Regions from separate parts of the Peribacillus sp. GL_122 genome, predicted to be linked through region 1. Evidence: riboswitches for the same ligand, from Rfam matches in the RefSeq annotation. Region 1 holds a riboswitch; each other region holds the start of a gene.
The links. A riboswitch is a leader RNA that binds a small molecule or an ion and turns the genes downstream of it on or off. The one in region 1 is predicted to bind glycine.
Positions count from the first base shown of each region.

Region 2: another riboswitch for glycine. It lies ahead of AC3ISB_RS03100 (amino acid permease); the one in region 1 lies ahead of gcvT (glycine cleavage system aminomethyltransferase GcvT).
Region 3: another riboswitch for glycine. It lies ahead of AC3ISB_RS13020 (amino acid permease); the one in region 1 lies ahead of gcvT (glycine cleavage system aminomethyltransferase GcvT).

Region 1 is NZ_CM174415.1:3,844,568-3,847,854, forward strand. It holds gene gcvPA (aminomethyl-transferring glycine dehydrogenase subunit GcvPA) at 1-40, opposite strand, end outside; gene gcvT (glycine cleavage system aminomethyltransferase GcvT) at 58-1,164, opposite strand; glycine riboswitch at 1,303-1,386, opposite strand; glycine riboswitch at 1,390-1,477, opposite strand; gene AC3ISB_RS18565 (DEAD/DEAH box helicase) at 1,853-3,287, shown strand, end outside.
Region 2 is NZ_CM174415.1:639,683-642,969, forward strand. It holds gene AC3ISB_RS03100 (amino acid permease) at 201-1,544, opposite strand; glycine riboswitch at 1,752-1,830, opposite strand; gene AC3ISB_RS03105 (amino acid permease) at 2,336-3,287, shown strand, end outside.
Region 3 is NZ_CM174415.1:2,698,217-2,701,503, reverse strand. It holds gene AC3ISB_RS13020 (amino acid permease) at 80-1,459, opposite strand; glycine riboswitch at 1,763-1,819, opposite strand; glycine riboswitch at 1,823-1,922, opposite strand; gene AC3ISB_RS13015 (hypothetical protein) at 2,204-2,446, opposite strand; gene AC3ISB_RS13010 (amidohydrolase) at 3,050-3,287, opposite strand, start outside.

The DNA.
Region 1 (3,287 bases):
GTTTATCTTGCTCTGTCATGGGTAAATAACGATGTTTCATCTAATGACCATTCCTCTCTATTTACGTGGTTTTTTATAAAAAGGTGTTTGTATGATAACGGCTTTCAAACGTTTGGAACGGATTTCCACTTCGACTTCCGCATCCAGCACCGAAAATTCCTTATCGATAAGTACCAATCCCACGTTTTTCTTCAACGTTGGTGATTGGGTACCGGTCGTGACCTCGCCAATGGCTTTATCACCGCTGTAGACCTTATACCCATGACGTGGAATGCCACGGTCAATCATTTCAATTCCCACAAGCTTGCGGGGAGCTCCTTTCTCCTTTTGCTCAGCAAGAACGGCTTTCCCGAAAAAATCCACTTCCTTATCCACTTTTACTGCAAAACCAATACCAGCTTCCATCGGGGTGATGTCCGCTGAAAGCTCCTGTCCATACAGCGGCAGTTTCGCTTCAAAACGCAGGGTATCACGAGCACCTAAACCAATCGGCTGAACCCCCTCTTCCTTTCCGGCTTCCATAATCGCCTTCCAAAGGGCAGGACCATTTTCACTGTCGCTATATATCTCAAACCCATCTTCACCAGTGTATCCAGTACGGGATACCAACGTGGAGATACCGTTGATCAGGACATTTTCCTTGAACTTGAAAAATCCAATTTCACTTAAGTCAGTATTTCCCGATAGTTTTTGTAATATCTTTTCTGCAGATGGTCCTTGAAGTGCCAGCTGTGTATAGTCACTCGATACATTCGTAATTTGGACATCTTCCGTTAAATTAGCTTGCAGCCAATTGAAATCTTTTTCTGTATTCGCTGCATTGACCACGAGCAGATAGTCGTCCTCAGCCCTTTTATACACGATAAGATCATCAACCGTTCCTCCGTTTTCATAACACATGGCGGTATATTGGGCACCGCCCTGTTGCAGCTTTGATATATCATTAGTCAGCATCTTCTGTAAAAAGGAAAGGCTCCCAGGACCCTTAACATCGACTTCCCCCATATGGGAAACATCGAATAACCCCGCTTTTGTACGTACGGCTTCATGTTCGTCCTTTATACCCGAAAATTGGACAGGAAGTTCCCAGCCGCCAAAATCAATCGTTTTACCTCCGTATTCACGATAAACCTCAAATAGTGGTGTTCTTTTTAAATTGGTCAAAAAATGACCCCCTTCAGATTTTTTTAAATTAATTGGCTTCATTATCAAAAGCTTCTTGTCATTACGCATCAGGTATATCCTGATTCATGATGTGAAAAAAGCACAAAAAAGGACAGAGAAAGCCCGTTTGAGCTTTTTCTCTGTCCTGAAACCTGAAAGTTTACCTATGTAATAGGTTTTCCCCTTTGGTGGCCGTCCCAAAACGGGCGGCGCTCTCCAGAGTTGCGTCCAATAAGAGTTCTTTTGCCTGAGAGATTCACTGCTAAGTTTGCTCCTTCGGCGCTACATCCGTAGTCTCTCCCCTTATCTTCACCCGCATATGAATGGTCTACCAATGAAAGGAAGCGAAATAGCCCCAAGCATCGGTAAAACCTTTGAGCATCATGGAATGCATTCTCTGCCAATTCTCCTAAAACTTCAGAAACCGTTTGAGTGATCTCCTTCAGTAATCTTGGATAAATTAGGAGCCTATAGCTCATACTAAGAAAACGCGAACTGCAAAATCGATGTACAAAGATTCTTTGTAGCGTTTGGAAATTGGAATTTTCTAAATATACTTATATCCTACCCTAAGAAACTTATCTCTGCAATATCTTTTGAAAAGAAATATTTTTCTTACTTCACATACGAAATGTTCGGGTTTTGACCTTTTATTAAGGAAATTATGATTTAAGAGGGAGTTATTTCTATGAAAATCAATATATCCTTCAATTCTGAATGGAATGACGAGTTTCTGCAAAAAATGGAAAATGACGGTCCATGGGGAAATTGGGAGCTTTATAAGTTGGCGGTTCAAATGGAGGAAAATCTTATCATCCCTGATTTTGAAGGTTTACAGGCGCCCAAGCACCTTCCGCAGTTAACCCCGCTTCCCCATCAATTGGAAGCAGCCAAGCAAGTGGTGGAAAAGATGAATGGAAAGGCCATTTTAGCTGATGAGGTGGGGCTCGGAAAAACAATTGAAGCAGGCTTGATCCTAAAAGAGTATATGATTAGGGGCCTTGTAAAAAAAGTATTGATCCTTGTTCCAGCCTCCCTTGTCACACAATGGGCTTTTGAATTGAATACCAAGTTTCATATACCGGCAGTCGTTCAGAGAAAAAGTTATGTTTGGGACTCCTGTGATGTGGTCATTTCATCCATTGATACAGCGAAACGCGCTCCACATCGAGATATCATTTTTACTCAGGAATATGACTTCATCATTATTGATGAAGCTCATAAACTTAAAAACAATAAGACGAAGAACTATGAATTCGTCCAAAATCTGAAAAAGAAATTTTGTTTACTCCTGACAGCCACTCCGATTCAAAATAAAGTCGAGGAGATTTTTCACCTCGTTTCGTTATTGAAACCGGGCCACTTGGGAAATGCCTCACTCTTTTCGGAAAAGTATAAAGGGAAAGGCCGGAACATCATTGAAGATGAACACCTAAAGGAACTGGTCAATACTGTCATGATTCGAAACCGGCGGGCCGATACTGGCATTGAATGGACAAAACGGCATGTGGAAACCATCACCATTGAATTTTCTCCAACGGAACAGGCATTGTACGATGCTGTTTCCAAATTCAAGCCTATTTCGGATGGATCAAAAGGAAGCGCCTTTTCGGCTCTCACTCTCCAAAGGGAAGCATGCAGCAGCAGAGAGGCGGTCTTTTATACATTAAAGAATATGAAAGAAAAATATGATCAGCCTTCCCCTGACTTTTTGGCAAAGCTTGATGATTTATTTTCTAAAGTGAATGAAACAGTTCAGAACTCCAAGGCTGAAAAAGCACTGGAACTGATCAAGAAAATTGATGACAAAGTGATTATCTTTACCGAATACCGGGCGACTCAGCTATATCTCCAATGGTACCTACAGCAGAATGGAATTTCTTCGGTTCCCTTCCGAGGCGGTTTTAAGCGCGGAAAGAAAGACTGGATGCGGGAATTATTCCAAAAGAATATACAGGTATTAATAGCAACAGAAGCTGGCGGGGAAGGGATAAACCTTCAGTTTTGCCATCACTTGATTAATTTTGACCTGCCATGGAACCCCATGAGGCTCGAACAGAGAATTGGACGGATTCACCGCCTTGGTCAGGAAGAAGATGTGATGATTTATAACTTTGCCACGA
Region 2 (3,287 bases), 2.6 Mb from region 1:
GGGAAGGAAAATTCATACAAGACGGATTTACCTTCTTTTAAAAAGGTCCGATGATATATAATAGCTTACACTATTTTGATATAAAATTTAATGGAGTTGGGTGATATATTTTAGCAAAAACGCGCCAACTGCCTAATCTTGATATGTTTCTTAGATGGATAAAGCCTTGAATTCGAATTGAATTCAAGGCTTTATTTCCTTTAGCTATTTTTTTTCCGATAGTTATATAGTATCACCAAGAGTATGAACCAGATCGGGGTCAAGAGCAGTGATAGTCGTGTAGCTTCAGCGAACAGCATAACAATAAGGATGAATAGGAATAATCCTAAAATGGCGTAATTGACAAAGGGTGTAAAAGGAGCCTTGAAAGTCGATTCGGCTCTTAGATCAGGCCTTGTTTTCGAATATTTGAGATGGGAGATCAAGATAATGCTCCATACCCAAATGAAACAGATGGCACTGATGGTCGTCACGACGGTAAATGCCTGTTCCGGTATCAGCTTGCTTAATAATGCCCCTATTGATACAACGATTGTGGATGTTAATAAGGCATTGCTTGGAACAGCCTGTTTATTTAATTTTTCCAGTTTAGCAGGGGCTTCGCCATTCCTGCTTAACGTATAGAGTATTCGGCTTGTTGAAAATAAACCGCTGTTACATGCAGAAGCAGCGGATGTCAACACGACGAAGTTGATGATTCCTGCAGCGACAGGAATGCCGATTAACGCAAAGACCTCTACAAATGGGCTGCTTGAGGCATCAAGTTGTGTCCATGGGTTGACACAGAGAATGACGAATAGGGCACCAACATAGAAAAGTAAAATCCGGACAGGGATTTTATTGATGGCAGAAGGAATGTTCTTTCTCGGGTTCGCCGTTTCCGCTGCGGAAACCCCGACCAATTCGACACCGACAAATGAGAAGACGACCAACTGTAATGATAATAGGAATCCGGAAATGCCATTGGGGAACATGCCCCCATGATTCCATAGGTTCGTTACGGAAACCGTTCCGGTATTGGTGTTGAAGCCGATGATCAATAGAATGATTCCTACGATGATCAAGGCAAGGATCGTGATTACTTTAATGATGGCAAACCAGAATTCCAATTCGCCAAATAACTTAACGGTCAATAGGTTCAACCCTAACAGAATGACTAGGCATATTAGAGCTGGAATCCATTGAGGGATATCGAACCAATATTGTATATAGACACCGACAGCTATGATATCGGCCATTGCGGTCATGATCCAACAGAACCAATATGTCCAACCTGTCACGAATCCAGCCCATGGACCGACATATTCGGTTGCAAATTCAGTGAATGATGCATAACCTGCATTGGATAATAGCAATTCGCCCAGCGCCCTCATCACAAAAAACAAGGCAATCCCTATTATCAGATAGGAGAATATAATGGAAGGTCCAGCCAATTGTATGGCTTTTCCGGATCCTAAAAATAAACCGGTGCCAATGGTTCCTCCTATTGCAATCAGTTGTACATGTCGATTTTTTAAATCTCTTTTTAATTCCTGTTTAGCCAATTCTTACGCCCCCGTTTTTTATAGTCTTGTTAGTGAATGATTTCAACCTGCATGGTCTTGGAGAGAGGGACGTGATTTTTTGCCCTGCTTGCCTATTCCATTGGTTTTCAAGAGTGTAGTTTTAAGTCCAATCACAAAATGGACAATAAAAAAAGAGATTGGATAATACCAATCTCTTAAAGGGTTCAGAATAACAATTCTATCATTCGTTACTCTTCTGTCCTTTTGCCTGAGATTGTGAATCCTTCGGCGCTGCATCTTGTACAGTCTCTCCAGAAGCTGCTCCTGCTATAGTGTCATCCATAGCATTCATCGCTTGCTTGTATGCGGTTGTGAAGAAATGTCTGTCAGTGTTAATCTTCCACTGTTGGATCATTCATTATGCTTATAAAATAATATTGGAATTCTATCATCAATTTTTCGGTAGGTCAACAAATATTTTTGAAATGAAACAGGCATTATCGCAGTTTAATAGTGGTTTGTATTTAACTTAAGGTTTAAGCAGAAGTGATAGTTTTCTGCTCTTTTTGAACGATCACTATTATAAAATACTGAACATCATTTTTTTAAAATGATATTTTTAGATTAGAAAAATCGACAAGATATTATTGGTAACTGTTTTTTTCAAAAATACAATTGTATTTTTACAGAATATTTACTATTATAAGATAAGGAAATATAATTGAAGTGTTATGTAATATTGATTACGATAAAGCATTTCTAATTAAAAGAGAGTCGTTCGTGGCAAGGATGGAAAAGCATTACCGATATTGCATCTGGGGGAGTTAATCATGTCGAACAAGGAATTAAAGAGAGGGCTGGAATCAAGACATATTCAAATGATAGCTTTAGGCGGAACCATCGGGGTCGGTTTATTCATGGGTTCTGCGAGCACCATCAAATGGACCGGGCCCTCTGTTATGCTTGCTTATGCAATCGCAGGTATTTTTATATTTTTCATCATGCGTTCCATGGGTGAGATGCTATATTTAGAACCGACTACAGGTTCTTTTGCAACCTTTGCGAGCAGCTATATACATCCCTTGGCAGGTTATATGACTGCTTGGAGCAATTGGTTTCAATGGGTAATCGTCGGAATGTCCGAAATCATCGCGGTTGGGTTGTATATGCAATATTGGTTCCCGGAGTTACCTGCTTGGATACCAGGTGTGGTCGCCATGATCATCTTGGGGGCGGCAAACCTTATTTCGGTTAAATCCTTCGGGGAATTTGAATTTTGGTTTGCGCTTATAAAAATCATAACGATTATATTGATGATCATTGCCGGCCTTGGCCTTATCTTCTTTGGAATAGGGAATGGCGGGGATGCTATTGGATTATCGAATCTTTGGGCAAATGGCGGCTTCTTTACGGGAGGCTGGACAGGATTCTTCTTCGCGCTTTCCCTAGTAGTGGCTTCCTATCAAGGCGTTGAGCTTATCGGAATCACAGCAGGAGAAGCGAAAAATCCAACCAAGACCGTAACAAAAGCGATCCAATCAATCATATGGCGCATTTTAATTTTCTACATTGGTGCCATATTCGTCATCGTGACAGTATTCCCTTGGGATCAACTGGATGACTTAGGCAGTCCATTTGTTTCAACCTTTGCCAAAATAGGTATCACTGCAGCGGCAGGCATCATTAATTTTGTCGTAATCACTGCAGCAATGTCTGGATGCAACAGTGGGATTTTCAGTGCAGGACGTATGCTTTACACACTGGCATTGAATGGCCAAGCTC
Region 3 (3,287 bases), 1.1 Mb from region 1:
TTACTCACCGAGTTGGAAAAAATGGAGCGGCAACTATCTGGACAAACACAGCAAATAGAATCAAAGGATTTCTTGCCTCTTAATTCCCCGCTACCTCTCTCTGATTCTCCTGATCCACCTTCGTTATGCGCATCTTATAAATCGCAATCAGCATAATGAACCAAACAGGAGTAACGAATAAGGCAACACGAGTGTCGTCCGCAAGTGCAAGAACAACAAGGACGAACGCTAGGAAAACAAGGATCAAGTAATTGGAAATTGGATAAAGTGGTAATTTAAATTTGTTCTTTTTCACTAGATCTGGTCTTGTTTTACGGTATTTCAAATGACTGATGACTGTAATTCCCCAAATAAAGATGAAACATACGGTAGAAATACTTGTAATCAAGGTAAATACTCCTTCAGGCATTAAATAATTCAAAACAACAGAAATTAAAATGACAACAGTTGAAAAGAACAATGCATTGGAAGGTACTTTACGGTCATTAAGTTTTGCAAACGGTACAGGTGCATTTTTATCTTTGGCAAGTGAGTATACCATCCGGCTTGTACTGAAGATTGCGCTGTTACATGCCGAAGCAGCCGATGTTAGGACTACAAAATTAACGATACCAGCAGCTCCAGCAATACCTACAGCCACAAATACTTGAACGAATGGGCTTTCCGTTGGGATGATTGCGTTCCACGGATAAACACTCATAATGACAATAAGTGCGCCAATGTAGAAAATTATAATCCGAATAGGAATATTATTGATCGCCTTGGGGATAACTTTTTCTGGATCTTCTGTTTCACCTGCTGTAAGTCCTACAAGTTCAATGCCCACAAACGCAAACACTACCATCTGGAATGAGAGGACAAAACCATTTATTCCATTTGGGAACATACCTTCGTGACTCCACAGATTCGTGAAACTTGCTGCGCCTGAATCAGTGGAAAAGCCTTTAATAATCATGAAAATACCGATAACAATTAATGCTAGAATAGCTATGACCTTAATTAATGCGAACCAGAATTCCATTTCGCCAAAAAGTTTTACGGTTGCAAGATTCATAAATAGCAGAATGACTAGTGCAATTAATCCAGGCATCCACTGCGGTACGGAGGGAAACCAATACTGAGTATAAAGTCCAACTGCTGTTAAGTCGGCCATTGCGATTGAAATCCAGCAGAACCAGTATGTCCAGCCGGTTACAAATGCTGCCATATTACCTAAATAGTCTCTTACAAAGTCAACAAAGGAATGATAGTTCAAATTAGATAAGAGTAGTTCTCCAAGTGCGCGCATGATTAAAAAACAAATGATGCCTGTAATCATGTAAGCAAATAGAATTGATGGCCCAGCTAAATGAATAGATTTTCCTGCCCCAAGAAATAATCCCGTTCCGATTGCACCACCAATAGCTATGAGTTGTACGTGCCTGTTTTTTAACCCTCTATCCAACTTTTGTTCCTGCATACGATTCCCCACTTTCTACTTTTATAGGCTACTTGGAATTTTTTCCTTATAAAGGTTCAGTCCTTCAATGAGTGTGAATTATTAGCATACTGGGAGACTGACCTATCACTGTAAGCGCTTTCTTGGTGGGTACTAGATATAGTTTTTTGAAATAGATCTACCAACCTTTTTTGAAAATATACCATTAGTTGCACAAATCAAAGGATAGACTCATTTATCTACATATCTCCATGCACTCTCCTCTCTTTTTATCTTTCCAAGTACAAAAAAAGGCAGAGGAAAGATAGGGATTTTCCTAACTTCCTCTGTCCTTTTACCTGAGAGTTTAGCTCCTTCGGTGGCCTATGGCTCTCTTCAGAGACGCGTCCAATTGTAGTCCTTTTACCTGAGAGATTAGTCCCCTGCTTTTTAGGGTTTGCTCCTTCGGTGCTAAACAATGTTTAGTCTCTCCCACAATCTTCATCCGCTGATATAGAGTTGTACTACTAGTTGTATATTATCGGGTTTTAATGGATATTTCAATTATTATCTGAAAAAGCTCTATTTTCTGATAATTAAATATGGACAAGTTTGAACTTTATGAACAGTGTATAATTTGAAGTTATTAGCTACGAAAAAACAAGCTTATAGCAGCTTTTCTATGTCGCAAGGAATCCCAAACAAGCTTATGTATAAGCGAAACATTTTTACATTTTTCCGATTGACAATACGGGTAAATTTTAAAGTTGGGAAAGGGCATAGAGTCTATAGTTTTAACATAATTAATGTATGGAAAAAGAGAAAATTCGAGACTCGCGAAAATCCTTGCAGCAGTAAAGATTGTCTAGGAGCTTCCTCCCTAAGTTCAGCAGTATCAGAAGCCTTCTCTTCTTTATCAACTTCCTCTTCAGCCCCACTACCTGCTATATTAGCAATGATGACTATTGCTAGAACCCATACCCACCACTTCTTTGGCTTCTTTAGCTTGATTTTTTTTTCCTTAACCATTAAGCCTTATACCCCCTTTACAGTTTTTCAGACGGACTGTTGTAAACAAAAATAGAATAACATAATTTGGATCAATAAGGTTTATATTTATCATCAAGCATTCATTTTCACAATGCTTGACGTGTTAACGAAACCATCTCCCATTTCACTTTACCAGCGTCAAACCAGGCCTCTAATTTGGTTAGCCTCTTCTTTTAAAACATATCCATAAAGTATGATCAATTCTATACCTTACCTTGATAAAATGACATATTTTAAGGGCGTGTTTAGGATGATCCAAACACACCCTTATAAAAATTCAATTGATTCATTCTATAAAAAGGGTTGATTTATTTGCATTCCCTATTTACAGATAGGTGAAAATTCGAAGTTATCGTTGCCTTTTCCATAGTAATAGGGTGGTTAGATTTTTTATTTATAGAATCAATCAGCCCCTACCTCGCACCGTGCATGAAAGTTTCCCTTCACACGGAGAATCCGTCTATCAGGTACTGCCATTAGCCTTTCTCCGCAATCGTTTTACTTTTTACTAATAAAAATATCTAATTCAGCAAATCCTGTGGTAATCTGAACCACACCTTACAAATGATTCTAATCTTTTCCTTAATCTAACTCATAATAACCACAAACAACATACCCTACTGCTTTTGCTGCCACGAGAAGGGCATCTTCATCGATATCAAATTTAGGATTATGATTAAAATAAGGTTTTTCTACTCCTTTAGGTGTACAAGCAATGTAAAAGAAACAGGAAGGGATTTTTTCAGCATAGTAAGCAAAGTCTTCAGATGGCGGCATTGCTGGAAATTCCATTACTTCTTTAATATCTTTATCCTTTGCA